Regions from separate parts of the Sanguibacter sp. 25GB23B1 genome, predicted to be linked through region 2. Evidence: riboswitches for the same ligand, from Rfam matches in the RefSeq annotation. Region 2 holds a riboswitch; each other region holds the start of a gene.
What was found. Region 2 has a riboswitch for cyclic di-AMP ahead of ABKW26_RS00985 (C40 family peptidase). Riboswitches for the same ligand answer to the same signal wherever they lie in the genome.
Positions count from the first base shown of each region.

Region 1: another riboswitch for cyclic di-AMP. It lies ahead of ABKW26_RS05455 (NlpC/P60 family protein); the one in region 2 lies ahead of ABKW26_RS00985 (C40 family peptidase).
Region 3: another riboswitch for cyclic di-AMP. It lies ahead of ABKW26_RS16275 (C40 family peptidase); the one in region 2 lies ahead of ABKW26_RS00985 (C40 family peptidase).
Region 4: another riboswitch for cyclic di-AMP. It lies ahead of ABKW26_RS09225 (NlpC/P60 family protein); the one in region 2 lies ahead of ABKW26_RS00985 (C40 family peptidase).

Region 1 covers NZ_JBDYKL010000006.1:16,931-25,808, forward strand. Annotated here, with positions in the region: gene ABKW26_RS05440 (ATP-binding cassette domain-containing protein) at 1-259, shown strand, start outside; gene ABKW26_RS05445 (ABC transporter permease) at 256-1,107, shown strand; gene ABKW26_RS05450 (universal stress protein) at 1,104-2,057, opposite strand; gene ABKW26_RS05455 (NlpC/P60 family protein) at 2,237-3,046, opposite strand; cyclic di-AMP (ydaO/yuaA leader) riboswitch at 3,045-3,233, opposite strand; gene ABKW26_RS05460 (metal-dependent transcriptional regulator) at 3,334-4,059, opposite strand; gene serC (phosphoserine transaminase) at 4,198-5,328, shown strand; gene ABKW26_RS05470 (MFS transporter) at 5,348-6,718, opposite strand; gene ABKW26_RS05475 (MarR family transcriptional regulator) at 6,715-7,185, opposite strand; gene manA (mannose-6-phosphate isomerase, class I) at 7,243-8,517, opposite strand; gene ABKW26_RS05485 (NCS2 family permease) at 8,565-8,878, opposite strand, start outside.
Region 2 covers NZ_JBDYKL010000001.1:202,698-205,635, reverse strand. Annotated here, with positions in the region: gene ABKW26_RS00995 (hypothetical protein) at 1-314, opposite strand, end outside; gene ABKW26_RS00990 (YbaB/EbfC family nucleoid-associated protein) at 311-679, opposite strand; gene ABKW26_RS00985 (C40 family peptidase) at 841-1,653, opposite strand; cyclic di-AMP (ydaO/yuaA leader) riboswitch at 1,651-1,811, opposite strand; gene ABKW26_RS00980 (GNAT family N-acetyltransferase) at 1,929-2,522, opposite strand; gene ABKW26_RS00975 (NUDIX hydrolase) at 2,519-2,938, opposite strand, start outside.
Region 3 covers NZ_JBDYKL010000034.1:27,023-35,900, forward strand. Annotated here, with positions in the region: gene ABKW26_RS16270 (beta-phosphoglucomutase family hydrolase) at 1-567, shown strand, start outside; gene ABKW26_RS16275 (C40 family peptidase) at 745-1,461, opposite strand; cyclic di-AMP (ydaO/yuaA leader) riboswitch at 1,559-1,719, opposite strand; gene ABKW26_RS16280 (hypothetical protein) at 1,958-2,377, shown strand; gene ABKW26_RS16285 (DUF305 domain-containing protein) at 2,471-3,082, shown strand; gene ABKW26_RS16290 (F510_1955 family glycosylhydrolase) at 3,167-4,045, shown strand; gene ABKW26_RS16295 (M15 family metallopeptidase) at 4,056-4,637, opposite strand; gene ABKW26_RS16300 (hypothetical protein) at 4,738-5,733, opposite strand; partial or broken gene ABKW26_RS16305 (4Fe-4S binding protein) at 5,853-6,167, opposite strand; gene ABKW26_RS16310 (hypothetical protein) at 6,164-6,607, opposite strand; gene ABKW26_RS16315 (PDDEXK nuclease domain-containing protein) at 6,763-7,797, shown strand; gene ABKW26_RS16320 (helix-turn-helix domain-containing protein) at 8,071-8,670, shown strand; gene ABKW26_RS16325 (hypothetical protein) at 8,726-8,878, opposite strand, start outside.
Region 4 covers NZ_JBDYKL010000013.1:6,951-15,828, forward strand. Annotated here, with positions in the region: gene ABKW26_RS09220 (ABC transporter ATP-binding protein) at 1-851, shown strand, start outside; gene ABKW26_RS09225 (NlpC/P60 family protein) at 927-1,718, opposite strand; cyclic di-AMP (ydaO/yuaA leader) riboswitch at 1,717-1,895, opposite strand; gene ABKW26_RS09230 (VOC family protein) at 2,317-2,733, shown strand; gene ABKW26_RS09235 (PilZ domain-containing protein) at 2,863-3,534, opposite strand; gene ABKW26_RS09240 (LacI family DNA-binding transcriptional regulator) at 3,683-4,753, shown strand; gene uidA (beta-glucuronidase) at 4,997-6,775, shown strand; gene uidB (glucuronide transporter) at 6,829-8,292, shown strand; gene manD (D-mannonate dehydratase ManD) at 8,350-8,878, shown strand, end outside.

The sequences.
Region 1 (8,878 bases), on a different contig from region 2:
CGTCGGAGACGCCCTCGGCGGCACCGACGACGGGAACGTCACGCTCCCGGCAGACCCCTATGCGCTCGTCGCGCGCATCGAGAGCTCCCCCGACGCGCGCGCCCGTGCCTACACGATCCTGCCCAGGCTCCACGAGGCAGGCATCCACGTGCCCGAGTTCACGCTCGGTCAACCCAGCCTCGACGAGGTCTTCCTCGCACTGACCGGCCAACCCGTCGACGTGGTCGACGAGTCCCTGATCGAGGAGACGTCCTCATGACCACCACGTCCTCACCCGCCGCCACGTCGGCCACGACCTCGACGTCGGCCGCCCTCCGTGCGGCGGTCGCGCTCACCGACCGTCCGCAGCGCCCCTCCGCCGTCGCGAACACCCTGACCTTCGCGTGGCGTGCCCTGCTGAAGATCAAGCACGTGCCCGAGCAGCTGTTCGACGTCACGCTCACCCCCGTGATCTTCACGCTGATGTTCACCTACCTCTTCGGCGGCGCGCTCGCCGGCGACACCCGCACCTACCTGCAGTTCCTCCTGCCCGGGATCCTCGTGCAGACGGTGCTCATCATCACCGTGTACACCGGCTTCACCATGAACACGGACATCACCAAGGGCGTGTTCGACCGCTTCCGGTCACTGCCGATCTGGCGACCCGCACCGATCGTCGGGGCCCTGCTCGGCGACACCGTCCGGTACACGATCGCGTCCGTGGTGACCCTCGGGCTCGGGCTCGTCCTCGGGTACCGCCCGGCCGGCGGCGCGGTCGGCACGGTGCTCGCCGTGGCCCTGCTGCTCGCGTTCGCGTTCGCCCTCAGCTGGATCTTCACGATCCTCGGGCTCGTCATGCGCAGCCCGAACGCGGTCATGGGCGTCTCGATGCTCATCCTCATGCCGCTGACCTTCGCGTCGAACATCTTCGTCGACCCGTCGACGATGCCCTCGGCGCTCCAGTCCTTCGTCGAGGTCAACCCCGTGTCCCACCTCGTCACCGCGATCCGCGGGCTCATGGGCGGCACCGTCGAGCTCTCCGACGTGGCCTGGGTCCTCGTCGTGACCGTCGCGATGACGGCGGTGCTCGCACCGATCACGATGCGGCTGTACCGGAACCGCAACTAGCGCGCGGTGTCCTGGGCCGGCGGCGGGTCCTGCGCCTGCCGGGCGGCGTCGCAGTGCTTGTTGACGACCATGACGGGGCACGCGGAGTGGTGGAGCACGGCCTGGCTCGTCGAGCCGAGGAGAAGGCCCGCGAACCCGCCGCGGCCGCGGGACCCGACGACGAGCAGGTCGCTCGCGGTCGAGAACTCGGTGAGGAGCTCGGCGCCCGTGCCGTCGAGCACGATCCTGCGGATCGTCACACCGGGGTGAGCGGCCTCGGCAGCGTCGACGATGGCGTCGAGGCCCTTCGTGACGTCCGCGAGGACCTGCTCGTGGTCGATCGAGGCGGGCAGCCACGCGAGGAGGCCTGAGCCGGACCCGACCGGGACACCAGCGACGGCCACGAGCTCGGCCTCCCACAGGAGCGCCTGCTCGATCGCCTGGTCGAGGGCGCCGCGCGCCGAGGGCGAGCCGTCGACACCGACGATGATGCGACGCAGCGGCGCGACGGGGTCCTCGTCGAGAGCAGCCTCCTCCGACCGGAGCGGCACGACGACGGTGGGACAGTGCGCGTGGGCGGGGAGCGCGGAGGAGACGGTGCCGAGGAGGCGCTCGGCGAACCCCCCTCGGCCCCGCGTGCCGACGACCGCGAGGGAGAAGTCCTTGGACATCTCGATGAGGACCCCGGCGGCGTCGCCCGTCGCGAGGTGCGCGGTGACCGACACGCCCGAGAGGGAAGCCCGAGCGAGAGCCTCGTCGAGGACCACCCGGGCGCCGGCCTGGATCGACGAGTCGTCGAGCGCCGCGTAGCCGCCGTCGAGCGACGCGGCCGCGAAAGAGGGCAGGGAGTACGAGCAGACGATCGTCAGCGGCTGCCCGGACCGTCTGGCGAGGGCCGTGGCCCAGTCGAGCGCGTGCAGGCTCGAGGCAGAGCCGTCGATACCGACGAGGATTGCTTCGGTGCGACTCATGACAGGTCTCCCTTGACGTGACGGTCCACGACTTCACTTGTCGTCGACTTTACTCTCCCATGACGCTGGACTCACACTCAGCATGCATCAGGTGGACGATCGAGACGCCGAACGACGATGCCCGGAGACGACGAAGCCCGGGCCGCGACGGCGGTCCGGGCTTCGTCGACAGGTGACGGTCAGCCGATGCGGATGAACACCGGGTTCGACTGCCAGATGGAACGGAACTGGATGGTCGCTCCGGGCTTCGGAGAGTCGATCTGGGTGTTGCCACCGGCGTAGATCGAGATGTGTCCGGGAGACCAGATGAGGTCGCCGGCCTGAGCCTGGTCACGCGGGATGATCGTCCCGGCGGCCTTCTGAGCGTCCGACGTCCTCGGGAGCGAGACGCCAGCCTGAGCGAAGACGTACGCGGTGAAGCCGGAGCAGTCGAAGCCGTCCGGGGTGGAGCCGCCGGAGAGGTACGGGACCCCCACGTAGCGGCTCGCGATGTCGACGATCGAGCTGCCGGCGGCGGAGGCCGGGATCTCGAGGGCGGCTGCGGTCTCGGTCGTCGCGGCGACCTCAGTCGTCTCCGTGTCGGCGTCCGTGACGATCGCCGTGCGCTCGGCGCTGCGCGTGGCTGCGACCGCGCGGACGGGCTCGGGAGCCGGCTCGGGCTTCGGGGTGACCGACACCGCGGTCTGCTCCACGGTCCAGGTCGCGTCGGCGGCGACCGTGACGGCGGGAGCGGTGCTCAGCGCCGCACGCGCCTGCGCGGTGAGCGCGGAGACGTCGACGGAGTTGAGCGCAGGGCTGCTGGAGGAGGGAGCGGCCGTGGCTGCGCCGGTACCCATGAACGAGACGAGGAGGCCCGAGGACGCGGCGACGACGGCCGTACGACGCCCCATGACGGCTGCATTGCCTGTCGCGGAGCTGACGAGCGTGGTGAGCGGAGTGATCGGGCGCCGTGCCTGCCGGTGGCGGGCACGAGTGGTGCTAGTGGTCACGTTGTCTCCAAGACGCCTGCGAGGTCAGCTGTCGGGTTCGGGTAGGAGAACACCCGGCCGCGTGAACGTTCTCATGCGGCTTCACCCCGAGGGCAGTGGGTGAGCACTGCCCAGATTTGGGTCCCCCGTCCCTGCCAGCGGGTTGTAGGCAGCCTCGAGCAGTGGCAGGGTTCGGCGTTCCGCTCGAGCACTTCGCGGAGTTTGTTATCCCTACGAAGCAACACGAAGGTACCCCAGATACCTCCGGTATGTCACCCGCCCTCGAGAAGAACTTCACCCGATGTGACCTATGCCACAACGAAGATGTGGCGGGATACTTCGTCCGGCAGGTCGAGGACGATCTCCGCCCCCTCCGAGGTCACCGAGATCCCGGCTCCGTCGGGCTGGCGCTCCACCTGGACCACGTCTCCCGGCTTGATGCCCGCGGACGCCAGCCGGGCGAGCAGCTCGACGTCGGTCTGCAGCGGCTCGCCGAGGCGCGCGACCGTCGCAGGGAACGCGCCGGCCTCGGGAACCCCGCCGTTCGCGGACCGCGCGGCCATGAGCGCCGTGAGCGACACGACGCCCTCGAGGAACGTCACCGCCTCGGCAGACTCGCCCAGCTCCATGAGGCCCGGGATGGGGTTGCCGTACGGCGAGAAGTGCGGGTGGTCGAGGAGGTCCACGAGCCGGCGCTCGACGCGGTCGCTCATGACGTGCTCCCAGCGACAGGCCTCGTCGTGGACGAACTCCCAGTCGAGGCCGATGACGTCGGTGAGGAGGCGCTCGGCCAGCCGGTGCTTGCGCATGACCCGCATCGCCTTGCCGTAGCCGAGCTCGGTGAGCTCGAGGTGGCGGTCGCCGCTGACGACCACGAGCCCATCACGCTCCATGCGAGCGACGGTCTGCGACACGGTCGGACCCGAGTGCCCCAGACGCTCGGCGATCCGGGCGCGGAGCGGGACGATCCCCTCTTCAGCGAGCTCGTAGATCGTCCGCAGGTACATCTCGGTGGTGTCGATCAGGTCGCTCACGCGTTCCTCCTGTAGATCAGATGCCGTCTGAAGGCCCCCAGAGCGCCGATCGGCGGTCTCGCTCGTCTCCGACAGACACCCTATCCCGGGGCTCGAACGACCTCACGCCGGGTGACGTGCCCGCGTAGGGTGTGGCACGTGACTGACACGGCGCCCACGATCCCCCCGGCCCTCCTCCCGCGCGACGGCCGGTTCGGCAGCGGCCCGGGCAAGGTGCGTGACGCCCAGCTCGCCGCCCTCGCGGCGACGGGCCACACCCTCATGGGGACGTCCCACCGCCAGGCACCGGTGAAGGACCTCGTCGGCCGGGTGCGCTCCGGCCTGGCGGAGCTGTTCTCCCTCCCGGAGGGGTACGAGGTGGTCCTCGGCAACGGGGGCTCGACCGCCTTCTGGGACGCGGCGACGTTCAGTCTCGTCCGCGACCGGGCGGCGCACGGTGTCTTCGGGGAGTTCGGGGCGAAGTTCGCGTCCGCGACGACGGGTGCACCCTTCCTCTCGCCCTCCCTCGTCACGACCGGCGCGCCGGGGACGGTCGCGCTCCCCGACCACGCACCGGACGCGGACGTCTACGCCTGGCCGCACAACGAGACGTCGACCGGGGCGATGGCCCCGGTGCGACGTGTCCCGGGCTCCGCCGAGCAGGGCGCGCTCACCGTCGTCGACGCGACCTCGGCAGCCGGCGGCCTCGCGGTCGACGTCTCGGAGACCGACGTCTACTACTTCGCCCCGCAGAAGTCCTTCGCCTCCGACGGCGGTCTGTGGCTCGCCGTCGTCTCCCCTGCGGCGGTGGAGCGCATCGCCGAGATCGACGCCAGCGACCGGTGGATCCCGGAGTTCCTGTCGCTCCAGACCGCCGTGACGAGCTCGCGCGCGAACCAGACCCTCAACACCCCCGCCGTCGCGACGCTCTTCCTGCTCGCCGAGCAGGTGGAGTGGATGCTCGGCCAGGGTGGTCTCGACTGGGCGGCGGCCCGCACGGCCGAGTCGGCAGCGAACCTCTATGGCTGGGCGGACGCGCGCGAGCACACGACGCCGTTCGTCGCCGACCCCGCCGCACGCTCCACCGTCGTCGGCACCGTGGACTTCGCTCCCGAGGTGGACGCGGCACGCATCTCCGCGATCCTCCGCGCGAACGGCGTGGTCGACGTCGACCCGTACCGCAAGCTGGGGCGCAACCAGCTCCGTGTCGCCATGTTCCCCTCCGTGGAGCCGGCCGACGTCCAGGCGCTCACGGCGTGCATCGACTACGTCGTGGACACCCTGCTCTGACCCAGCGCCACACTCGGCGTCACGCTGACGTCAGACCGTCCTTCGCCTCTTGGGCACGGAGCTCCTCGGCGACCCGGTGACGCTCGGCACGCTCGGCAGCGAGGGCGTCGACCTCGTCCTCGTCGGCCTCGGTCCGCGCGTAGCTCACCGCGACGTGGGGTCGGTGGAACATCTGATAGCTGACGGTGTAGTTCCAGTGGCGCGACGTCCACAGGGCGGCGCCTGTCGCCACGAGGAGCGCCGAGATGGACCCGATGCCGATCGCCCAGCGCGGGCCGAACACCTCGGCCACCCACCCGACGATCGGCGACCCGATGGGTGTCGCACCGAGGAAGACCATCATGTAGAGCGCCATGACGCGGCCCCGCACCTGCGGGTCGGTCGACATCTGGATGGTGCTGTTCGCGGCCGTCATCATCGTCAGCGACGCGAAGCCCACCGGGATGCACGCGAGCGCGTAGGTGAGGTAGGTCGGCATGAGCGCCATGAGCCCGCTGGTGACGCCGAAGGCGAACGCGGCCCCGATGACGAGGCGGACACGCGGTCGTTCGCGCCGGGCGGCGAGCAGCGCGCCGGTGAGGGAGCCGATCGCGAGGATGGAACCGAGGATCCCGTACTCGGCCGCGCCCTTGCCGAAGACCTCACGGGCCATGAGCGCGGACGTCAGCTGGAAGTTCAGGCCGAAGGTCGAGACGACGCCGATGACCACCATGATGACGACGATGTCGCTGCGCCCCCGGACGTACCGGATCCCTTCGCGGATCTGACCCTTGGCCCGGGACGCGACAGGCATGACGTTGAGCTCGCCCACCCGCATGCGTGACATGGCGATGATGGTTGCCGCGAAGGTCACGCCGTTGATGACGAACACCCAGCCTGGGCCGACGAGAGTGATGAGCAGACCGGCGACGCCGGGGCCGACGAGCCGTGCCGCGTTGAAGGACGCGGAGTTGAGCCCGACCGCGTTGGAGAGCTTGCCTGCAGGCACCATCTCGGCGACGAAGACCTGGCGGACGGGCCCGTCGATGGCGGACGCGCAGCCGAGGAGCGTCGCGAAGACGTAGACGTGCCAGAGCTGGGCGTGCCCGAGCAGGACGAGCGCACCGAGAGCGAGGGCGAGGACGCCCATCGTCCCCTGGGTCATCATGAGGAGCTTGCGGCGGTTCATGCGGTCCGCGAGGACGCCCGCCCACGCGGAGAGGAAGAGCACGGGCAGGAACTGCAGCGCGGTGACGACGCCGACGGCGATGCCGGAGTCGTCCGAGAGCACCGTGAGGACGAGCCAGTCCTGCGCGACCCGCTGCATCCAGGTACCGACGTTCGCGACGAACGCGGCACCGAACCACAGTCGGTAGTTGTAGTACTTGAGCGAGGTGAAGGTCGGGCTCATCGAGTGGCGATCCTCGTGAGGAGCTCGCTCGCCCGGGCGAGCGTCTGGCGCTCGTCCTCGGTCAGCCCCTCGAGGCTCTCGGTGAGCCATGCGTTGCGGCGCCGCTTCGTCTCGGCGACCTCGCTCGTCCCGCGCTCGGTGAGCTCGACGAGGACGAGCCGGCGGTCCGTCGCGTCACCGACCTTGGCGACGAGGCCGGCGTCGGCGAGGGAGGTCACGGTCCGTGTCATCGACGGCGGTCGGATGCGCTCGTGCTCGGCGAGCGCGCCCGGGGTCATGGGGCCGTGCCGGTGGATGGCGGACAGGACGGCGAGCTGACCCTCGGTGAGGTCCGTCTCGCCCTGCTGGGCGCGCAACCGGCGCCCGACGCGGGTGAGCGCGACCCGGAGCTGGCCGGCGAGGGTCTCTGGGACGCAGTGGTCGTCGGCGATGTCGAGACTTTCGGCGGGGGAAGGGGTCTGGGGCACACCCTTACCCTAACTCATTACCTCAGGCAACGACCTGCGCGGTGGCCGAGCTCACCCTCACGGCACGTAGGCGACGACGACCGTCCCGTCCCCACGGAGCGTGACGGCACCGACGTCGTGCGGCACGAACACCGACTCGCCCCGACGGAGGCGCGCCGGCGCCCCCGCGGGCTGGGACGCTCCTTCGACGCGGACCTCGCCGTCGAGGCACAGGACGATCCGCGGCCCGGTGTGCGCCACCGCAGCCTCGCCCACGACCGAGCCGTAGAGGAGCGAGAACTCCGGGACGGGCGAGCGGTACGTCGTGAGCGTGCTCCCCTCGACGCCAGGGGTCACGACCGGTCGGACCGGCGGGCGGGGCACGTAGCTCGCGCACGCGAGGAGCGCCTCGACGTCGACCCGCTTGGAGGTGAGGCCGGCGCGCAGCACGTTGTCCGAGCTCGCCATGAGCTCGATGCCCAGACCCGACAGGTACGCGTGCACCTCTCCGGACGCGAGGAACACGGACTCCCCCGGCAGCAAGGACACCCGGTTGAGCATGAGCGAGACGAGCGCGCCCGGGTCACCCGGGTAGTGCTCGGCGAGAGCGACGGCCGTGTGGTCGCCGCGCGAGACGACCCCGCCCGGCGAACCGGCACCGCCGCGGGCGATGCGCTCCCGGACGGACGCGACGGTCGCCGCGATGTCTGCCGTGCAGTCGGTGCCTCGAGCGGCGAGCGCGACCTCGAACGCGTTCCGCACCCCGGTCGCGTCGGGTGAGGCGCGGAGGGCGTCACGCATCGCGCCGAGCAGCTCGCCGTCCAGCCCGTCGAAGAGCTGGAGGATGCGCACCGGACGTCGGAAGCCGCACAGTCCCTCGAAGGGCGTGAGCGCCAGGATCATCTCCGGCTTGTGCTGGTCGTCCTTGTAGTTGCGCTCGGGGGCGTCCACCGGGATGCCCGCCGCGTTCTCGTGGGTGAACCCGGCCCGGGCGACGTGCGGCCGGGGATGGACCTGGAGCGACAACGGCTGCTCCGCCGCGAGGACCTTGAGAAGGTACGGCAGCCGCGGCCCGTACTCCTCGACGACCGAGACACCGAGCATCCGGTCCGGCTCGCTGCGCACGAGGTCCGGGAGCGCGACCGGCCAGACCCCGTCGAAGCCGCCTGCTCCTGCGGTGTCGATGCTCGACGGCGCGCACCGGGACGGAGCGAGCGGGTGCGCGCCGAGCCACATTTCAGCGACAGGTCTCCCGTCCGCGGCAACGCCGAGGAGCTCGGGGATCGCTGTGGCCGACCCCCAGGCGTAGTGCTGCACGCTGTTGGTCAGACGGAAGATGTGGCTCGGTCTCACGTGCCCGAGACTACGTCAGATGTGGGGACGAACTGGCTGACCCTGGGTCAGAATGCACCCAGAAGCTCACCGAGAGGCCCACGTGTGAAGTACGCCACGAAGAGGATCGCCGCCAGCCACATGAGCGGGTGGATGTCCTTGACCTTGCCGACCGCGAGCTTGATGACGACGAAGGCGATGAAGCCGCCACCGATCCCCGCCGTGATCGAGAACGTGAACGGCATGAGGATGATCATGATGAACGCCGGGATGGCGACCTCGAGGTTCTTCCAGTCGATACCCGAGACCTGCATGACCATGAGGAAACCGACCACCACGAGCGCAGGGGTCGCCGCCTCGAACGGGACCATGTCGACGAGCG
Region 2 (2,938 bases):
GGGGTGACCATCCCGGACAACCTGAGCGAGACAGCGTCGTCGGCTGCTCCGAAGTCGCGGGCCATGCCCCGCACGCCCTCGGCCATCGCGTCGAGCGTCTGCGCTGCCGCGAGGACGGCGCCCGCGGTGGCTGTCTCCGCGTCGTTGACGAACACGGGCAGGAACGAGCACAGGACCCCGAACGCCCCACCGTCGAGATCGACGTGACTCGCGGCGTCGGCGGCCAGCGCGACATCGTCGGCGACCGACTGGACGTGCGCCGCGTGGTTGAACAGCGTGTCGAGAGAGACCTCGTACTCTGCGCCGGCGCTCACCGCGTGCGGGCGTCGAGCTCGGTGCGCAGGTGCGCGGTGTACTGCGAGCCCTCGCCGAACTCGGCATCCGCCACCCGCAGCGCCTGCTGTGCGGCGTCACGGGATGCCGCCCGGACGGTGTCCTGGATAAGCTCGGCCAACCGGTCAGGACCCAGGTCGAGGGCGTCGTCGGTCAGCCGGAGCGACGCGAGGACTCCGGTCGCGTCCACCTGGACGGTCACCTCGCCCCGGCGACTGCTCGCGGTCCCGCGGACCTGGTCGATCTCCTGCCGTGCACGCACAGCCCTCGCGGCTCGCTCCTGCGCCATCTCGATGTCACGTTCGATCTTGGCCAGCGCCGCGTCTGGGTCGTGGAAGGCAGTCACAGCGATGACCTTAGGGCGATCGATCCGGCCGGTCTACGGGGAGAAGTCCCCGGTCACGGGCTTGCTGAAGGGGCTTCGTCCGGTTGATGACGACGAAGGGCCCGGACCGTGTGCACGGTCCGGGCCCAGCGCGCACGGCCTGTGCGCGTCGTCTGCCGCGATCAGCCGACGCGGATGAACGTGGGGTTCGACTGCCAGATCTCGCGGAACTGGATGGTCTTCCCTGGACGCGGCGAGTCGATCTGGGTGTTGCCGCCCGCGTAGATGGCGATGTGGCCGGGGGAGTAGATGAGGTCGCCGGGCTGGGCGTCGGCGCGGGAGACGACCGTGCCGACTCCGGCCTGCGCGCTGGACGTGCGCGGGAGGGAGATGCCGACCTGGGCGAACACATACGACGTGAAGCCGGAGCAGTCGAAGCCCGAGGTCGTCGTGCCACCGGAGGCGTACGGGATGCCGACGAGCTTGCTGGCCGCGTCGATGATCGAGCTGCCGTTCGCCGACGCGGGCGCCGCGGCGGGCGTCGCCTCGACGACGGGTGCGGCTTCCTCGACGGTCGTCGCGCCGACTGCGACGCGCTCGGCGGAGCGCGACGTGGTCGCGCGGGCGGGAGCGGGCTCCGGCTCGGGCTCGACGACGGGCTCAGGCTCCGGGGCGGGTGTGACGGTGATGCTCGTCAGCTCGACGGACCAGGAGGCGTCGACTGCGGTCGTCACGGCCGGCGCGGTCTCGAGGGCGGCGCGTGCCTGCGTGGTGAGCGCGTCGAGGTCGACGGTGCTCGTCGCGGTCGACACGGGTGCGGCGCTCGCGGGGGCGGCGCCCATGAGGGAGACGAGGAGACCCGAGGACGCGGCGGCGAGGGCGGTGCGTCGGCCGATGACGCTCGCGTTGGTGCTCGCGCTCGCTGCGAGGTCGGTCAGAGGGGTGCGTGCCCGCTGGTCAGAGCGGTGCTGGGCAGGGCGCGGTCGTACAGACATGTCTCTCCATGACGCCTACGAGGTTAGCTGTCGGGTTCGGGCTGGAGAACAGCGCCCGGCCGCCGGATCGAGTCCGCGCGGCTTCACCCCGAGAGCACTGCGAGCAGTGCCCAGTTCTGGGTCCCCCATCCCTGCCAGGGTGTCGTCGATGGCTCGGGGCGGTGGCAGGACTAGACGTCCGCTCGAGCACCTCACGTGGCGGTCGCCGTGTGAAGCACTCCGAACATATGTCGCCTACCGCGGGTATGTCACGGGGAGGTCACGGGTGAAGTCGCTCAGGAGCGGGTGAAGTCCGGGTGGAAACGGTCCGCGAGCCCGTGCGTCGCGCCGACGGACGACCGGATGACCTGGTACATCGCGTGGTCCTGCCAGCGACCCGCGATCTCGATGTACTCGGGTGCCGTGCCGATGCGGACGAACCCGTTGCGCTGGAGGACTCGCTGCGACGCGCCGTTGTGGAGGAGCGTCACGCCCTGCACGCGGTGCAGCCCCAGCTCGTCGAACGCGACCCGCACCGCGTCGCCGACGGCTGCGGTCGCCAGACCGCGCCCGTTCGCGTGCTCGCTCACCCAGTAGCCGACGTTGCACGACTGGAAGGCACCGTGGACGATCCCGTCGAGCGTGATCCGCCCGACGACCTCACCCGCCTCGTCGAGGACGACGCGCGGCATGCACGTCCCGTTCGCGTGCTGCTCGAGCACTGCACCGAGGACGAGGGCCTGCCCGCGCTCCGTGAAGTACGCGTCCGGCCGCACCGGCTCCCACGGCGCGAGGAACTCCCGGTTCCGGGTGAGCAGGGCCGCGAGCGGGGCGGCGTCGGCGAGCGTGACCAGACGAGTAGGGGGAGCGCTGACGCGTGCGCGCGTCATGAGACGCGGCCCAGGGCGATCGCCGCGTACATGAGTGCGGCCACCGTCTCGCCGTCCGTGATGGTCCCGTCCTGGACGAGTCCCATGACCTCGGACCAGGGCACCGTCCGTGTGCCCGTGATGCCTTCGGCCGCCTGCTCGGCCGCCTCGTCCGCCGTGCGCAGACCGCGCGCGAGGAAGACGTGCTCGATCGCGTCGCACACGCCGTTGAGAGCGAACATCGTGCCGACGCGCTGCCAGGACGTCGCAGCCAGGCCCGTCTCCTCGCGGAGCTCGCGCTGCGCGGCGAGCACGAGGTCCTCGCCGTCGGACCCACCGGCAGGCACCTCGAGCGAGAGCGTTCCCGTCGCGTAGCGCGCGACCTCGACGAGGACCACCTCGTCGTCGTCCGTCAGCGGGACGACGAACACGGCGGG
Region 3 (8,878 bases), on a different contig from region 2:
TGCACCGGGCCCGAGGTGCTCGCGCGCACGGTCGAGTACTACCTAGCCCGCACCGCCCACGGCTCGACCCTCAGCCGGGTCGTGCACGCCTCCGTGCTCGCCCGGACGGACCCGGCCCGCGCGTGGCAGACCTTCCGTGATGCCCTTGCCGCCGACCTGGACGACACCCAGGGCGGGACCACAGGTGAGGGCATCCACCTCGGGGCCATGGCCGCCACCATCGACATCGTCACCCGGGTCTTCGGAGGCGTGCGCACCGAGGGCGAGAGCGTCGTCCTCAACCCCCGCCTACCCACTGCGCTGCGCCGTGCCCGCTTCACCCTGGTGCACCGCGGGCAGCGTCTGCGAATCTCGCTCGACCATGACGCCATCACTGTTACCGCCGACCCGTGCGCGATCAACCATCGGGTCCGCGTCCGCGTGAACGGCCGTGCAGAGACACTGAGAGGTGGACAGTCGGTGGTGTGGCGGGCGCCGAGGAGCTCGGCGGCCGCCGCCGAGGTAGGCGCGGTGGCGACAGAACGACCGGTGGTGGAAGCCGTCACCCGGGACGATGTCGACGAGTGAGCGGAGCGCACGGTGTGAACGGTGCACCCGTCAAGCACCTAGGTTCGCTTCTTGCCGCTCCTGCGACGAACTATGGCCAGAGCGCGAGGAGAGCGTGATGAGCTTGTCCGTCAATCCCTCTCGGCCAGCGCAGGTCACAGCCCGTAGGTGACACGACGCGCAGGGCCCGTCCGTCTATCAGGTCATGCGGACGAAGGTTGGGTTTGACTGCCAGATCTCGCGGAACTGGATGGTCTTGCCGGGCTTGGGCGCGTCGATCATCGTGTTGCCGCCGGCGTAGATCCCGATGTGGCCGGGGGAGAAGATGAGGTCTCCGGGCTGTGCCTGGTCTCGCGAGACGACGGTGCCGGCTGCTTGCTGCTCGCCGGAGGTGCGGGGGATGGTGATCCCGACCTGGGCGTAGACGTAGGAGGTGAATCCAGAGCAGTCGAACCCGCTCGGGGTAGTTCCTCCCCAGACGTAGGGCACGCCGACGTAGCGGCTGGCCGCTTCGATGATGGCGCTTCCGGAGGCCGTGGCGGGAATCGAAGCCCCAGCAGGGGCTTCGGTCGGTGCGGCAGCTTCGCTCGTCACAGTCGCGGTCGACGCACGCTCAGCCGACCGTGAAGCAGCGGGTGCAGACCGGACCGGCTCCGGCTCCGGCTCTGGTTCGGGCTCGGGCTCGGGTGCGGGTGTGACGGAGATCGCGGTGTGCTCGACGGTCCACGACGCGTCGCTCGCCGCGGTGACTGCGGGCGCAACATCCAGCTGCTCGCGGGCCTGGGCTGTCAGTGCGTCGACATCAACGGTGCTCGGAGACGAGGCGGCGGCGGGTGCCGCCGAGGCCGGCGCTCCGACGAACATCGAGACGAAGAGTCCCGAGGAGGCCGCTGCGACCACTGTTCGACGACGCATGGTCGTTGCGTTCTCGCAGGTGCTGAGGAGCAGTGTCGTCAGGGGCGTGATAGGGCGCCTGGCCGCGCGGTGGCGGGCAGAATTCACCGTCGTGTTCATGTTCTCTCCATGACGCCTGCGAGGTTAGCTGTCGGGTTCGGGTAGGAGAACACCCGGCCGATGACCTCTCGGGCCATACGACTTCACCCCAAGGACGCTGTAGCCAGCGCCCACTTCTGGGTCCCCCGTCCCTGCCAACGAGTTCATCGGCAACCTCAGGCGGTGGCAGGGCTCGACGTGCCGCCTGAGCGCTTCACTGGCATCTCGCCGCTGTGGAGCCCCTCGAAAGTACAGGACGTACCCGGGGTATGTCACGGGATGATCACGGCTTGTGGGGGTGAAGCGCTCGCTCCGACGAAGGGACCAGCGACGATGGGCTCATCGAGGTCTCAGGAACTCTTGTTAGCCTGACCACAGTTGGGTTTTTCCGGTGATTGGGGGACAGATGCGCGCTCGGGTGAGCAGCATCCAGCGCGTCGGCGCTGTCGTCGTCCTGCTCCTGGTGGTGCTCCTCGGGGTCGTGCTGAACAGCGCGTCCGAGGACGGGCACGGCGGGCACATGGAGCTCGAGGCACCGATGTCGGTCGCGTCGAGCCTGGCGGACGCGACGTGGACGACGCCCTCGGCGTCGGAGGTCACGCTCCTTCCCCTCGATCACCCGACCGCTGACAGCTCGCTCCACGACGCTCTCGTCGTGTGCTGCGCTCTGGTCGCGGCGGCAATCTTGGTACCGGCCGTCTCTCGGTGGATCCTCGCCAGGAGCCGACTGCGACGTATGCACGACGACGCCCCGGCGGTGCTGGTGGCGGTATCGGCTCATCGCCCTCGAGGCAGCCGACCCATCGTGGCGCACTCTCTGTGCGTTCTGCGCGTGTAGGAACCCTCTGGTTTGCCGTCCCCGCGGCGAACCTGAGCAACCACACCCAGATCCCGTCCCTCGTCCAGGGACGGACAGACGATGGAGCCCACCATGAACACCAAGACACGTATTGCTGCCCTTGCTGCTTCGCTGGCCCTGGCCACAGCTCTCGCCGCGTGCGGCGATGCTGCGCCGGAGTCGGAATCGACACCCACGGCGCAGGAAACTACACAGGAGGCCGCCGAGGTCGCACACAACGACGCCGACACCGAGTTCGCACAGATGATGATCGTCCACCACGAGGGCGCAGTCGAGATGGCTGACCTTGCGGCGACGAACGCCGAGACCCAGGAGGTCAAGGACCTCGCAACGGAAATTTCCGCTGCCCAAGGCCCTGAGATCGACACCATGACGTCCTGGCTCGAGGGCTGGGGCGAGGAGACCTCGCCTGATGACGGCATGGAAGGCATGGACCACGGCGACATGCAGATGGAAGGCATGGACCAGGAAGCGGTCATGACCGAGCTCAGTGCCCTGACTGGAACCGAGTTCGACCAACGGTTCCTGGAGCTGATGATCGGCCACCACGAAGGCGCAGTGGGGATGGCGCAGGAGGAGCTGGACTCGGGCGAGAACGCTGACGCTCTGGCGCTCGCCCAGACGATCATCGACGCGCAGACGACCGAGATCGCAACGATGCAGGGCATGCTCGACAGCCTCTGACTCAGCTCACCTTCTTGTGGCGGGACGGCGAATCACGCTGTCCCGCCGCACCCTGCCGTGCCTCCCCCTTCTCAAGGACCTTCCATGCGCCCTCACCCCATCGCACGACCAGCCTCTGCACTGGCGCTCACCGTTGTTCTCGCCCTCGCCGGTTGTGCCACATCGCCAGCCACCGATGACCCGACCGGTGATGCGTCCGACGCGTCACCGCCCACGTTCGAACACATCCACGGCATCGGACTCAACCCTGGCGACGACACGGTGTACGTCGCAACACATCAGGGACTGTTCCGGCTCGACGATTCAGTCCCGCAGCCCGTCGGCGAGAGCCGAAACGACATGATGGGCTTCGTGGTCACCGGGCCCGACACGTTCTACGCCAGCGGCCACCCAGCTCCCGGGGAGGTCGCACCGGCAAACCTGGGTCTGCTGCGCAGCACAGACGCTGGAGCCGGATGGGAGGACGTCTCCCTGCGCGGGCACAGCGACTTCCACGACCTCACGGGAGCAGGAGACCGGCTCTACGGCTTGGATTCCTCCGACGGGCGGCTCAAGATCAGCAACGACGCCGGTGTGACCTGGACCAGCGGACCGAGCATCAACGCCCGAGATGTCGATGTCGATCCGAACGACCCGGACCGACTCGTCGCGACGACGGAGACCGGTCTTCTCGTGAGTACGGACGGTGGAACGAACTTCGCTCCGCATGAGTCCCAGCCGATAGAGCGCCTTGTCCTGGTCGCTCATGTTCCTGGTCACGCGGACCAGGTCACAGCGTCCCTGGCAGGTTTGGACGCGACAGGCAGGCTGTGGATGTTCGACGGAGCGGCGTGGGCTGTCACCGGTGTGCCTCAAGGAACACCAGAGGCCTTCACGGCGATCGGGGAGGAGTCATACCTCGCCGCATTCGACAGCACGGTCTACCGCACCGGAGACGGCGGGCGCTCCTGGTTCCAGGAGTGAGTGTGGCCAGCTACTTGCGGTAGACCCAGTGCCACGGCTCGCGGGGGGTGTCCTCCACGAAGCCGTAGCGTCCGGCGTTGGATCGCATCCAGGCCTGGGCCTGGGAGTTCAGGTCGAGATCAAGGGCGATGCCCCAGCCGTGAGGACTTGTTCCCGGGGTGGCCGCGAGGCCTCCCTGGGAGTACAGGCCCTTGCGTTCTGCGACGTCGACCTGCGCATCGTAGGAGCGATAGGAATCGGTGATCCCGATCGAGACGCCATCCTTGGCCGCATCCGCAAGCAGCTGTTCGAACGCTTCTCCGGCCGGCGCCCACAGGCGATGCCCCGTCCCTGCGACATTCATGAGCTCCGCGCGGGGGACTTCGCCGTTGCCGTAACGGGCAAGGTCGGCGGGAACGCCAGCAGCTGACCACGAGACGGTTTTAGCGCCCGCGGCGTCGACCTTCGACAGGTCGTCGACGGCCAGTCCGAGGGCTCGATCGAACGACGCCGAGCGGACCGAGCCCGGGAGGTCAGGGCGAGGTGAGGAGAAAGAGCCGATCGTTGCCTGAATCTCGTTGATCCGCTGAGTGATCGAGACGATCCCGTCCATTGTGCTCACCTCCTCCGTAGTCGACTTGTCCCATCGACCATGCCGCGCTCTCTATGAGCGTGAGGCCTGGTGCAGAGGATCTCGCCGCTAGCGTCCGGTCTCACATGCGGTGCGCCATGGGCAGGAGGAACAGCCACACGTTGACCGCGCCGAGCAGGATGATGATCGCTGCGTAGGGCACGAGGGTCGCTCGGCGACGTGCGTCGGTGCGGTAGCGGCGGTGGGCGATGCGTCGGGCGGTGTAGAGCGAGCCCGCGACGCCCAGGGCGAGCAGTGCGAACTGGAGCACCTGGATGGTGCCCGTGCTCAGGAGGGCGGGGTCGACGCCGGTGGTGCGTGCACCGAAGAGCGCGGCGACGGTGGTGTAGACGGAGCCGCCCTCGGCGAGGAGGTGGAAGAGGTTGTGCGCGAGGTGGGCGGCGACGTCGAGGGGGATGAGCGCGTACCCGAAGCGTGCGAAGTTCTTCGCGGTGCTCTCGAGGTTCCCGGCGGCCGCGACGCGTGAGGCGATGGCGAGGAGAGCGACCGGGACGGTCACGGCGACGGTGAACGCGACGGTGAAGATCAGCGGGTAGCTCGTGATCCCCGTGGTCCTCTCGATCCACGTGAGCACGTCCGCCCAGACCTCGAGCATCGTGATGTTCTGGATGAGGACGATGCCCATGATCGCCATCGCGAGGAAGGACTGCTCGATCTTGGGCTTGGTGATGAACCACAGCTCGCTCGTGGGCTTGCGCACGCGGATCTGGATGGCGTCGTTGGGACAGGACTTGATGCAGTTGGCGCACAGGTTGCAGTTGGCGGAGTCGTCCATCGTGCGCGGGAAGGTGAAGAGCGGGCAGCCAGCGACCTTGTCGTTGCCGTTGTAGCAGACGGCCTTGGCGGTGCAGGTCTTGCAGATCCCGGTGTCGGCACGGAGCTCGACCATGCCGACGCGGGCGTAGTTGCCGGAGAGCCCGCCGAGGAAGCACAGGTAGCGGCAGAACGTGCGCCGCTGGAAGAACGCGCCGGAGGCGATGACCGCGGTGGTGAGCAGGAGCAGCAGGACCCCGGAGCCCCAGGGGACTCGACGACGCCCCACACGTGGTCGGCCCATGTGATCGCGAGGAACGAGGCGTCGATGATCCAGATGCCGTAGTTCTTGAGGAACTTCGGCACCGGCTTGTTGACGCCGACCCACTTCTGCACGACGTCCGTCAGGGCCCCGAACGGGCAGACCGCGCACCAGAACCGGCCGAGCAGGACGAAGACGATCGGGATGACGGGCCACCACAGCACCCACATGAGGGCCGTGCCCGCGTTCTCGTGCGCGACGTCGGGCCCGGCGAGGAGCTGGTAGGCGACGAGCCCGAAGACTGCGGCGACGGGGATCTGGAAGATCTTCGGGTACCAGCGGCTGCGCAGCGACCGGGCGATCCACGGGATCGCCATGAGGTTGCGGCCCACTGGTGGTGGCGTGAGGTCTGGTCCCGGGGTCACGTCAGGATCGACGTCCTGGGCGGAGGGCGGTGTGAGCATGGGCGTGGTCATCGCGGGATCCTTCGTGGCCGATCAGCCGTGCGGGCGGTGAGGGGGAGGTCGCTGTCGCGGCGGCGCCGGCGCAGCACCGCGGCGCTGACCAGCACGACAGCGTTCAGCCCGCCGAACGCTGAGAGCACCGGGACCCGGGGCCGGTCCGGTGTGGGGGCCACTTCGTCGGGGTGGTCGTCGCTGGTCTCCTCGTGCTCACCGTGCTCCTCCTCGACAGGGGTCGAGTGATCCATGCCTTGCATCCCCTCCATGTCGTCCGCGGGCGGCGTTGCGGGGCCCTCCGGCAGAGGATCGACATCGGTCACGGGGCCTGCGGTCTGGGATGCGTAGTCGACAGTCACCTGCTGGTGCTCGGGCACCGCGAGGGCGAGGGTGGGATAGGTGGCCAGCGGCACCGTGAGTGCGACGACGGACCACAGTCGGACGAGAGCGGTGTGCACGGGGACTCCTCTGGGTCTGCTGCCAGAAGCGTCGCCGCCCTCGCGGCCGCGCGCGTGGGACTTGTGGGGCCAGGAGGAAACCTCAATCGAACCTTCATCAACTGAGGGCATCGGGTCCGTCCTATCCGCAGCGGTTGACCCGGCACAATGACGGCATGAAGACGCAGGACGAGGGCGCGCTGGAGCTGGCCGGGTATGCGGACCTACTCGTGAGGCTCAAGGACCGGGTGCGCCAGACACAGTTCAGAGCTGCCCGTGCGGTCAACACCGAGGTGCTCCGGCTGTACTGGTCGATCGGCCGCGACATCCTCGATCGGCAGGAGAGCGCCGGATGGGGCTCGCAGGTCGTCGAGATGCTCGCCGCCGACCTCAAGCGGGAGTTTCCCGAGCAGCGGGGCTGGTCCCGCCGGAATCTGCTCTACATGCGCCGCGTGGCTCAGGCGTGGCCGACCGAGTCGGAGTTTGTGCAGCAGGCTGCTGCACAATTGCCTTGGGGCCACCTGATGGTGATCCTGGACCGGCTCAAGGCACGCGACGAACGCGACTGGTACACCGCCCGGGCGGTCGAGGAGGGTTGGTCGCGCTCCGTCCTGGAGCACAAGATCAAGGCGAACCTTCGCGCTGCGATCGGCGCCGCACCCTCGAACTTTGACGCCGCGCTCGATCCCGCAGACTCTGACCTGGCCCGCCAGTTGGTCAAGGACCCGTACGTCTTCGAGCATCTGGCGATGGTGACCACCCGGCTCGAGCGTGACGTCGAACAAGCCTTGATGGACCGGTTGCAGGACACGCTCATGGAGTTCGGCCGCGGCATGGCCCTGGTTGGTCGGCAGTTCCACCTCCCACTGGGAGACGGCGAGGAGTTCATCATCGACCTGCTGCTCTTCCACGTCGAGCAGTTGCGCTACGTGGTGGTGGAGCTCAAGGTCGGGTCGTTCTCGCCCTCCTACGTGGGACAGCTGGGTACCTACGTCGCGGCCGTCGACGGCGAACTGCGACGCCCAGGTACCCATGCCCCCACCGTCGGGATCCTGCTGTGCACCGACAAGGGCGGACCTGCAGTCCAGTACGCGTTGGCCTCGACCGCGGCGCCGGTCGCCGTGGCTGACTATCAAGGACTTCCCGAAGACGCCCGAGCGGCACTCCCGACGGCCGGAGAGCTCCGGGCCGTCGTCGACGCAGAGCTCTGAACTCAACCCAGGGCACTGAAGCCAGCTCCGACCACTCAAGCCATCGTCCGTAGGATGTTTCGGCGACCTCAAGCCAGCATGTGATTCCTGTGTACGGATGCCTCACAGATGCTCGGTGCCTGGACCTCGCCAGCGTAGGCCCGAATTGCAGCGACGATCACTACTTTGCATGCTTGGCGCGACACGCCCGAGACCGTGCAATGTACGGCGGCGTGTTTGTGCAATCTGCGTCGCACGTCAACACCCAGGCCTCGACCCGAAGAGGAGCGCGCCATGCCTGACTCGTGGCCTATCACGCAAGAGCGACCAAGGACCGAGAGTCTCGTGACCGGGGCCGAGCTACGTGTCCGGCGTGAGTACCTCGGCCTGTCTGGCGGCTGGCTTGCCGAGCACCTCGGTGTACAGAGCCGTACGTTGCGGCGCTGGGAAGCAGGTATGAGCCCTATCCCCGACGGCGTAGGCGAAGCGCTAGAAGAGCTCGAGAGTTGGACAGCCAAAGTCGTCATAGCCACCATCGCCGCGGCCTCCGTCGCCGAAGGCGTCGACGGCGAGCCCGACCGCCTGATCCTCACTTACCCAAACGACGAGGAGTACCACGCCCACGTTCCCGGAGAGACACGCCCGGCGTCATGGCACCGCGCGGTCTCCGCCCGTGTCAGACAGGCAATTCCAGGGCTCAGGATTGACTTCTGGCGAACATCTCGCGCGCACCTGCGCCCAGCACCTGGAAGTACCGAGCTCCTGGCCAGCGTCTGGGTCCACGCTGGACAGCCTTACATTCACGAAGGTGTCGAGTACTGGCCCGTCGGCAGCCACGGCGTCGGCCCGGCCGACGGGTACGTCTTCAACTACGCCCCAAGATCCTCCATGTAGAGCCACAGTGCCCGTCCCACGTATGGCGGCGGGTCTGACCTCGTGTCGGGACCGGTCATCCCTTCAGGCGGCTGGAGTCGACATCCTTGAACCCAGGGTGGTAGCCGGCATACCCGGCGTAGCCGGGATAACCCGGGTAGCCGGCATAGCCCGGGTAGCCTGGATAGCCCGGGTAGCCCCGGTATCGAGGGGACACCCGGGCGAGAAA
Region 4 (8,878 bases), on a different contig from region 2:
ACTTCGCGGTCATGGCGGAGCAGCCCGAGCGCGACGAGCTCCCGGACCCGTCGCGTACGCACGACGGCCCGGCGCGCCCCGTGGGTGTCGACCTCGACAACGTCACGTTCTCGTACGAGGGCACCGAAGACGTCCTGCGTGACGTGACGTTCTCCATCGCTCCGGGAGAGCGGATCGCTGTCGTCGGAGAGAGCGGCGGCGGGAAGACCACCCTCGTGAGCATGCTGCTGCGGCTCTACCGTCCGGACTCCGGGACCATCCGGGTGGGGGGCGTCGACATCGCGACGACGTCGCTCGAGGACCTGCGCGCGGACATCGGGGTGGTGTTCCAGGACCCTGCGCTCTTCTCCGGGACGATCCGCGAGAACATCGCGTACGCCGACCCCGGTGCGTCGGACGAGGAGGTCGAGGCCGCAGCACGGTCTGCGAACGCGCACGAGTTCGTCTCGCGCTTCCCGGAGGGCTACGACGCCCAGATCGGCGAACGGGGCATCAAGCTCTCGGGCGGGCAGAAGCAGCGGATCGCCGTCGCGCGAGCGATCCTCAAGGGGGCGCCGGTGCTCGTGCTCGACGAGGCCACGAGCTCGCTCGACTCGAAGTCCGAGCGCCTCGTCCAAGAGGGGCTCGAGCGGCTCATGGCCGACCGGACGACGATCATCATCGCGCACCGGCTCTCGACGATCTCGTCCGTGGACCGCATCATCACGCTCAAGGACGGCCGTGTGGACGAGATCGGACCACCCGAGGAGCTGGCCGGCACGGACGGCATCTACGCCGAGCTGCTCGCTCTCCAGGCGTCGTCGACGTCGCGTGACCGCGCCCGCCTGAAGATGTTCGACATCCGCGCCTGAGCGGAGACGACGACGGCCCGGTCCGCTGGTGCGGGCCGGGCCGTCGGTGACTCGGTGGTGCTGAGCGCTCGGGTGTCAGCCGACGCGGATGAACGTGGGGTTGGACTGCCAGATGTCGCGGAACTGGATGGTCTTGCCCGGACGCGGTGCGTCGATCTGGGTGTTGCCGCCGGCGTAGATGCCGATGTGCCCCGGGGAGAAGATGAGGTCGCCGGGCTGGGCGTCGGCGCGGGACACGACTGTGCCGGCGGCCTGCTGTGCACCCGAGGTGCGGGGCAGGGAGATGCCGACCTGAGCGAACACGTACGACGTGAAGCCGGAGCAGTCGAAACCGGACGGTGTGGTGCCGCCGTAGACGTACGGGACGCCGACGTAGCGGCTGGCGGCGTCGATGATCGCGCTGCCGTTGGCCGAGGCGGGGATCGCCGCTGCGGCAGGTGCTGCCGTCTCGGTGACCGCGGTGCGCTCGGCGGACCGCGACGTGGTGGTCGTCGAGGCGCGGACGGGCTCCGGCTCGGGTTCGGGCTCCGGCTCGGGAGCCGGCGTCACGGTGATCGAGGTCTGCTCGACGGTCCAGGACGCGTCGGCGGCGACGGTCACCGCAGGAGCGGTGACGAGCGCGGCGCTGGCCTGGGCCGTGAGGGTGTCGACGTCGAACGTGCTCAGTGCAGCATCAGCAGATGCCGGCGCGGCGGACGCGGGTGCGGCACCCATGAGGGAGACGAGGAGCCCGGAGGATGCGGCGACGATGGCAGTGCGGCGGCCGAGGGCGGCTGCGTTGCCCGTGGCGCCGGTGGACAGCGCTGCTAGGGGGGTGATGCTGCGGCGCGCTGCGCGGTGGCGCGGGCCATCGGTACGAAGGGTCATGTTCTCTCCAAGACGCCTGCGAGGTTAGCTGTCGGGTTCGGGTAGGAGAACAACACCCGGCCGTCGGATCGAGTCCGCGCGGCTTCACCCCAAGGACGCTGCGAGCAGCGCCCACTCCTGGGTCCCCCGTCCCTGCCATGATTCCTAGATCACCTCGAGCAGTGGCAGGGCTAGACGTTCTGCTCGAGCGCTCCCGAGGCGGTTGCCGGGTGGAGCATGTCGAAGGTACATGAGATTCCGGCGGTATGTCACGGGACGATCACGGCCCGCGTGGCGGACTCGGACGCGCTCGTCGTCCCTGTCGCGTCCGGGTCACGGTCCAGGTGCTGGATCCGTGGCGTGCGTGCAGGTCATCCCGCTGCCGGCTCGCGGACGGGCGGCGAGGGTGCGGCCTCCCGCTCGGCACGGCTCGGAACGATCGTGACGGACGTCATAGCGACTCCGCTCGCGGCTGCTCGTGCCGGTGCGCCGTGCGAGCGCTCGTCGTGTGTGCCCTCCGTGCGGTGTCGTCGGTCGCTGCTAGCGTGAGATGTCCGAATGGTGCCGGTCTCCACGGCGCGGCGCTCCCTGCTCGACCGACGACGAAGGTGGTCTCACCATGGCTACACGGCTCAACCCCTACCTCGGTTTTCGTGACACGGCCCGTGCGGCCATGGAGTTCTACAGGTCCGTCTTCGGTGGGGAGCTCACGGTGAGCACCTTCGCCGAGCTCGGGGCGAGCGACGACCCGGCCGAGGCGGAGAAGGTCATGCACGCACAGCTCGAGGCGCCCAACGGATTCGTGCTCATGGCGTCCGACACCCCGAGCTCGATGGACTACACGCCCGGCGGCAGCGTCTCGGTCTCGCTCAGCGGGGACGACACGGCCGAGCTCACCGGGTACTGGGAGAAGCTCTCCGACGGCGGTGTGGTGGCAGAGCCCCTCGCCCAGGCGCCGTGGGGAGACTCCTTCGGGATGTGCACGGACAAGTTCGGTGTGTTCTGGATGGTGAACATCGCCGGTTCCCCGAGCTGATCGTGCGCGCACGGCGTCGTCGTCGCCTCGACCCGGAGGCCTGTGGTGTCGACACCGCGGTGGCAACCGGTTGACGGCACCGTGACCGGGTGCTGCGATGGGACTGTGAAGACACGTCCCACCCGAGCGTCAGTCGGCTGCGGCCTGGCGGGCCCTCAGCTGGGACTGCAGGACGTAGCGGCGGAGCCTCGTCGCCGTCGCCTCCTCCGTGTCGAACACCACGACGACCTCGGGCGGGACCCCTCGAGCGCCGGGGAAGAGTCGCAGCACGCTCCCGATGATGCTCAGCGTCGTGTCGTCGAGCGTGAGATCCACGGTCACGAGGTCCTCTGCCTCGAGGTCGAGGACCTCGAAGCGGGCCCTGACACCCCGCTCGCTGAGGTCGACCACGACGCCCGTGGCGACCTCGGCCGGCGGTCGCGCGGGCGTGTCGTCCTCGGGGTCCTCGACGGGCTCCGGGTCGAGTCGTACCAGCGTGATCGGCTCGCCGCCGGCTCCCCGGACGAACTGCCGGTCCTGGGTGATGCGCAGGTCGCCCTCGACCTCGAGGATCCACTGCAGACCGCCGTCACCGCGGCGCTCGAGGAACACCGCCTCGACGTGATGACGGCCGCGTGGGCTGTGCCACCGGACGACGACGACCGATCCTGGACCGGGCAGGTCCACCACGAGGAGGTCGTGCGGTGCGAACACCCGCATGTAGCGGCCGTCGCACTGGTCCACCCACGTCGTGTAGGACCGCTCGTCCGACGTGGAGACCTCGATCGGCTCGCCGGCTGTGGGGAGTGTCGCGCGCGTCATCGCGCGGCCCGAGAGTTCGAGGGCATGCTCATGGCTCACACATCGGCCGTCAGGGGCCAGACTTGAGGTGCCGCTGTGTGATGACGACGACAGATGTCGTCCGGGGTGGCCCAGGACGAGCGGCACGAGCACCGAGGAGGTTGCAGTGGTGAGCGACAAGGACGTCGAGGGTGCGAGCGAGCAGGCCCCCACGCCACCCCGGCGTCGCGCCCGCTCGGGACGCGGCGCACCGACGATCTACGACATCGCCGAGCTCGCGGGTGTCAACCCGTCGACGGTCTCCCGCGCGCTGAGCCAACCGGGGCGGATCAACGTCAAGACGGAGCAGCGGATCCACGCGGCGGCCAAGGAGCTCAAGTACCACGTCAACCCCATCGCGCGTGCGCTGCCCACCGGCCGGACCAACACCCTCGCCCTGCTCGTCGCTGACATCACCAACCCGGTCCTCTTCGGGATCGTCCGTGGTGCCGAGCGGGCTGCGGCGGCTGCCGGGTACACGCTCGTCGTCGCGGAGTCGCAGGAGTCCGGAGACCTCGAGGCGACGGCCGCACGGCGCGTCCTCCCGTCGGTCGACGGGCTCCTCCTCTCGACGACGCGCCTCGACGACTCCCAGATCCGGGAGCTGGCGAGCCGCAAGCCCGTGGTCGTGCTCAACCGTGAGGTCGACGGGGTCGAGGGTGTGGTGCCCGACGTCGCCGTGGGTGTCGAGGAGACCGTCCGGCACCTCTACGACCTCGGGCACCGCTCGATCGTGTATGTGTCCGGTCCATCCACGTCCTGGATGAGCCGACGTCGCTGGGACGTCCTCAGCGCGAGCGTCCGCGCGCGTGGCATGTCGCTCGCCGAGATCGGCCCGAACCGCCCCACGCTCGACGCGGGGGTGGCGGCCTTCGCGCGTGTCCGGCTGTCCGGTGCGACGGCCGTCGTCGCGTTCAACGACCTCATGGCGATCGGACTCCTGCGGGAGGCGACCCGCAACGGCGTCGTGCTGCCGGGGCAGCTGAGCATCGTCGGTTTCGACGACATCTTCGGCAGCGACTTCACCACACCACCGCTGACGACCGTGCGATCGCCCCTCGAGGACGCGGGGGAGCAGGCCGTGCGTCTGCTCCTCGGTGCAGTCGGTGCTCCGGGGGGCGAGGGTGTCGGGGCGCCGTCCCGCGACCTGCGTACCGAGCTCGTCGTCCGGGGCTCGACGGCGGCGCCGGGCGCTCGCTGAGGACTGTCGATCGGCGTCCGGCACGTGCGCCGGACGGCCTGCGCGATGTGACCGTGTCGCCGACGCGGTGCTGCGACCAGCATCTTCACGCCTTCTGCAGCGGCAAGATGGCAACCGCTTGCCAGAAGCGTCAATCAATGATGGACTGAGGCCACGCAAGGACGCGTCCGCACCCGCCGCCGGTCGGCAGGTCAGGTCATCGCAACGAAGCGCAGCCGCCGCAGCGGCACAGGAAGGTCTCCCATGCTCAAGCCTCAGTCGTCCCCCACCCGCGAGCTCGTCAACCTCGACGGCCTGTGGCGGTTCGCCGTCGAGCCGGACGAGTCGGCGGTGCGCTGGTCGTCGCTCGTCGAGGGCCCCCTCGAGGCCCCCGTCCCGGCCAGCTACAACGACCTGTTCGCCGACAGCGCGATCCGGGACCACGTGGGCTGGGTCCGCTATCAGCGCGAGGTCCGCGTCCCGCGCGGCTGGGCGGGGGAGCGGGTCTTCGTCCGTGTCGACGCAGCGACCCACGAGGGTCGGGTCTACGTCGGGGACACGCTCGTCGCCGAGCACGTGGGCGGCTACACGCCCTTCGAGGCTGACGTCACCGAGCTCGTGACGCCGGGGGAGGTGCTGCGGCTGACGATCGCCGTGAACAACGTCCTCACCAACGAGACCATCCCGCCCGGGTCGATCGAGGTCACGGCGGACGGCAGGCGCAAGCAACGCTACCTGCACGACTTCTACAACTACGCCGGCCTGGCGCGCTCCGTCTGGTTGTACAGCGCGCCGAGGGTGCGGGTCGACGACGTGACGGTGACGACCGACGTCGACGGCGCGGACGGCATCGTCGGCTTCGCCGTCGAGACGGTCGGCGGGTCCGCCGACGTGCGTGTCTCGGTGCGGGACGCGGTCGGGACGGTCGTCGGTTCCGGGGAGGGACACCAGGGCTCTGTCCGCATCTCTGGCGTGACCTTGTGGCAACCGGGTGCCGCGTACCTCTACGACCTCGTCGTCGAGGTCCTGGGGGCCGACGGGGAGCGTGTGGACGAGTACGTCCTGCCGGTCGGCGTGCGCACCGTCGAGGTCCGAGGCATGGAGTTCCTCATCAACGGCGAGCCCTTCTACTTCACGGGCTTCGGCAAGCACGAGGACAGCGCGGTACGCGGCAAGGGCCACGACAACGCCTATCTCGTCCACGACTTCCAGCTCATGGACTGGATCGGCGCCAACTCCTTCCGCACGTCGCACTACCCCTACGCCGAGGAGGTCATGGAGTTCGCCGACCGGCACGGCATCGTCGTCATCGACGAGACTGCGGCCGTGGGGCTGAACATGGCGATGGCCGGCGGCATCTTCGGCGGCGTGAAGAAGCCGACCTTCTCTCCCGAGACGACGAACGATGCCACGCAGGCGGCCCACGCCCAGGCGATCCGCGAGCTCGTCGCCCGCGACAAGAACCACCCGTGCGTCGTCCTGTGGTCGATCGCCAACGAGCCGGACTCGAGCGAGCAGGGGGCGCGCGAGTACTTCGAACCGCTGGTGACGCTCACGCGGGAGCTCGACCCGACGCGGCCGGTGGCGTTCGTCAACGTCATGTTCGCGACCTTCGAGAACGACCTCGTCTCGGACCTCTTCGACGTCCTGTGCCTCAACCGGTACTACGGCTGGTACGCGGACACGGGTGACCTCGCGAGCGCCGAGGTCCACCTCGAGGCCGAGCTCCGCGGATGGCAAGAAAAGTATGCCAAGCCGATCATCATGACCGAGTACGGCGCAGACACCCAGGCTGGTCTGCACTCGGTCTACGACCAGCCCTGGACCGAGGAGTACCAGAGTGCGTACCTCGCGATGAACCACCGCGTCTTCGACCGGGTCGAGGCGTTCGTCGGCGAGCAGGTCTGGAACTTCGCCGACTTCCAGACGTCCCACGGCGTGTTCCGCGTCGACGGCAACAAGAAGGGCGTCTTCACCCGCGACCGCAAGCCCAAGGCCGCCGCCCACGCGCTCCGTGCGCGCTGGACCTCCCTCGACAAGTAGCTCGATCCGACACAGCGTCGCGCACGCCGCGGCCGACGGGCAAAGGAGCCCTCATGTCAGTCCTCACCAAGACCACGACCATCAGCACCCCGACGTCCCCCGCCGCGCAGGGCGCGGAGGCTTCCGGCGCCCCAGACACGCTCAGCCGGATCAGCATCGTCGGCTACGGCGCCGGAGACGCCGCGAACAACCTCGCGTTCACCACGGCGACGATGTTCCTCCTCGTCTACTACACGGACGTGGCGGGCATCTCCGCCGCGGCGGCCGGCACCCTGCTGCTCGTCGTGCGGATCTTCGACGCGTTCGCGGACGTCTTCGCCGGACGCCTCGTCGACCGCACGTACTCGAAGCGCTTCGGCAAGTTCCGTCCCTTCATCATGTTCGGCTCGATCCCGCTGCTGCTCCTGAGCGTGGCGACGTTCACGGTCCCGCAGATCGGCGAGACCGGGATGCTTCTCTACGCCTACCTCACCTACGCGGCGCTCGGTCTCGCGTACAGCCTCGTGAACATCCCGTTCGGGTCGCTCGCGGGCGCGATGACCCAGGACTCGGGGGAGCGGGCCAAGCTCGCCAGCGCACGCACCATCGGCGCCATGCTCGTCGGCGCGTTCCTCGGGATCTTCATCGCCCCGATGATCGTGCCGGGTGCGGACCTCCAGACGATGTTCACCGTCATGACGCTGAGCTTCGTCGTCGTCGGGACGGGCCTGTACCTCTTCACGGTCCTCACCGCGAAGGAGCGCGTGCAGCGCGACATCCCGCGCATCTCCGCCCGGCAGACGATCGACACCCTCAAGGGAAACCGACCGCTCATGCTCCTGTGCCTCAGCTCGTTCCTCTTCCTCACGGGCATGCTCGCGATGAACACGATGCAGCTGTACTACCTGCGTGACGTCCTGGGATCGATCGCGCTCTACCCGGTCCTGTCGATCGTCCAGATCATCATGACCTTCGCCCTGGCCACCCAGGTGCCGCGCATCGTGCGGACCTTCGGCAAGAAGAACGCCTACATGGTGGCGGCAGGGTTCATGGCCGTCGGCGGGACGATCGTCTTCGTCACCCCCGGATCCATGGTCGCGGTCGGTTTCGCCGGCCTCGTCATCGCGATGGTCGGCCTCATGCTCGTGAACATGCTCGTCTGGGCGCTCGAGGCCGACACCGTCGAGTACGGCGAGCTGAACACCGGCGTCCGCGCCGAGGGCATCACGTACGCGCTCTTCTCGTTCACCCGCAAGACCGGACAGGCCGTCGGCGGCGCGCTCGCCGCGTACGCCCTCGCGTGGGGCGGGTACACCGCCGAGGCGTCCGTCCAGTCCGAGAGCGCGATGACGGGCATCCGGGCAGGCGCCGGGCTCATCCCGGCGGTCTTCGCGGTCCTCGCTGTCGTCGTCATGACCCGGTACCCGCTCACCGATGTCCGTCACGCGGAGATCACCGCCGAGATCGCGGCTCGCCGAGCAGCGGCGGAGGACGGTAGCGGGTCTCCCTCGTCGTCCGGCACCTCGTCCAGCTCTTGACCACCAGCTCCAGACCACCTGTCACGACCACCACCCAGAACCCGAGGAGAACACCGCATGATCATCGACAAGGCCGAGGTCATCGTCACGAGCCCCGACCGCAACTTCGTGACGCTCAAGCTGACCACCGACGACGGCATCACCGGGCTCGGTGACGCGACCCTCAACGGGCGGGAGATGGCGGTCGTCGCCTATCTCTCCGAGCACGTGGTGCCGCTGCTCCTCGGGCGCGACGCGTCGCGGATCGAGGACACGTGGCAGTTCCTCTACCGCAGCGCGTACTGGCGTCGCGGTCCGGTGACGATGGCGGCCATCGCGGCGGTCGACGTCGCGCTCTGGGACATCAAGGCCAAGGCGGCGGGCATGCCGCTCTACCAGCTGCTCGGGGGCGCCTCACGGACCGGCCTCATGGCCTACGGGCACGCGTCGGGCAAGAGCCTGCCGGAGCTCTTCGACTCGATCCGCTCCCACCAGGAGCAGGGCTACCAGGCCATCCGCGTGCAGAGCGGGGTCCCCGGACTGCGCGCCATCTACGGCATCGCCTCGAACGTCGGGCTGCAGGGGAACGAGGGCGTGCGGTACGACC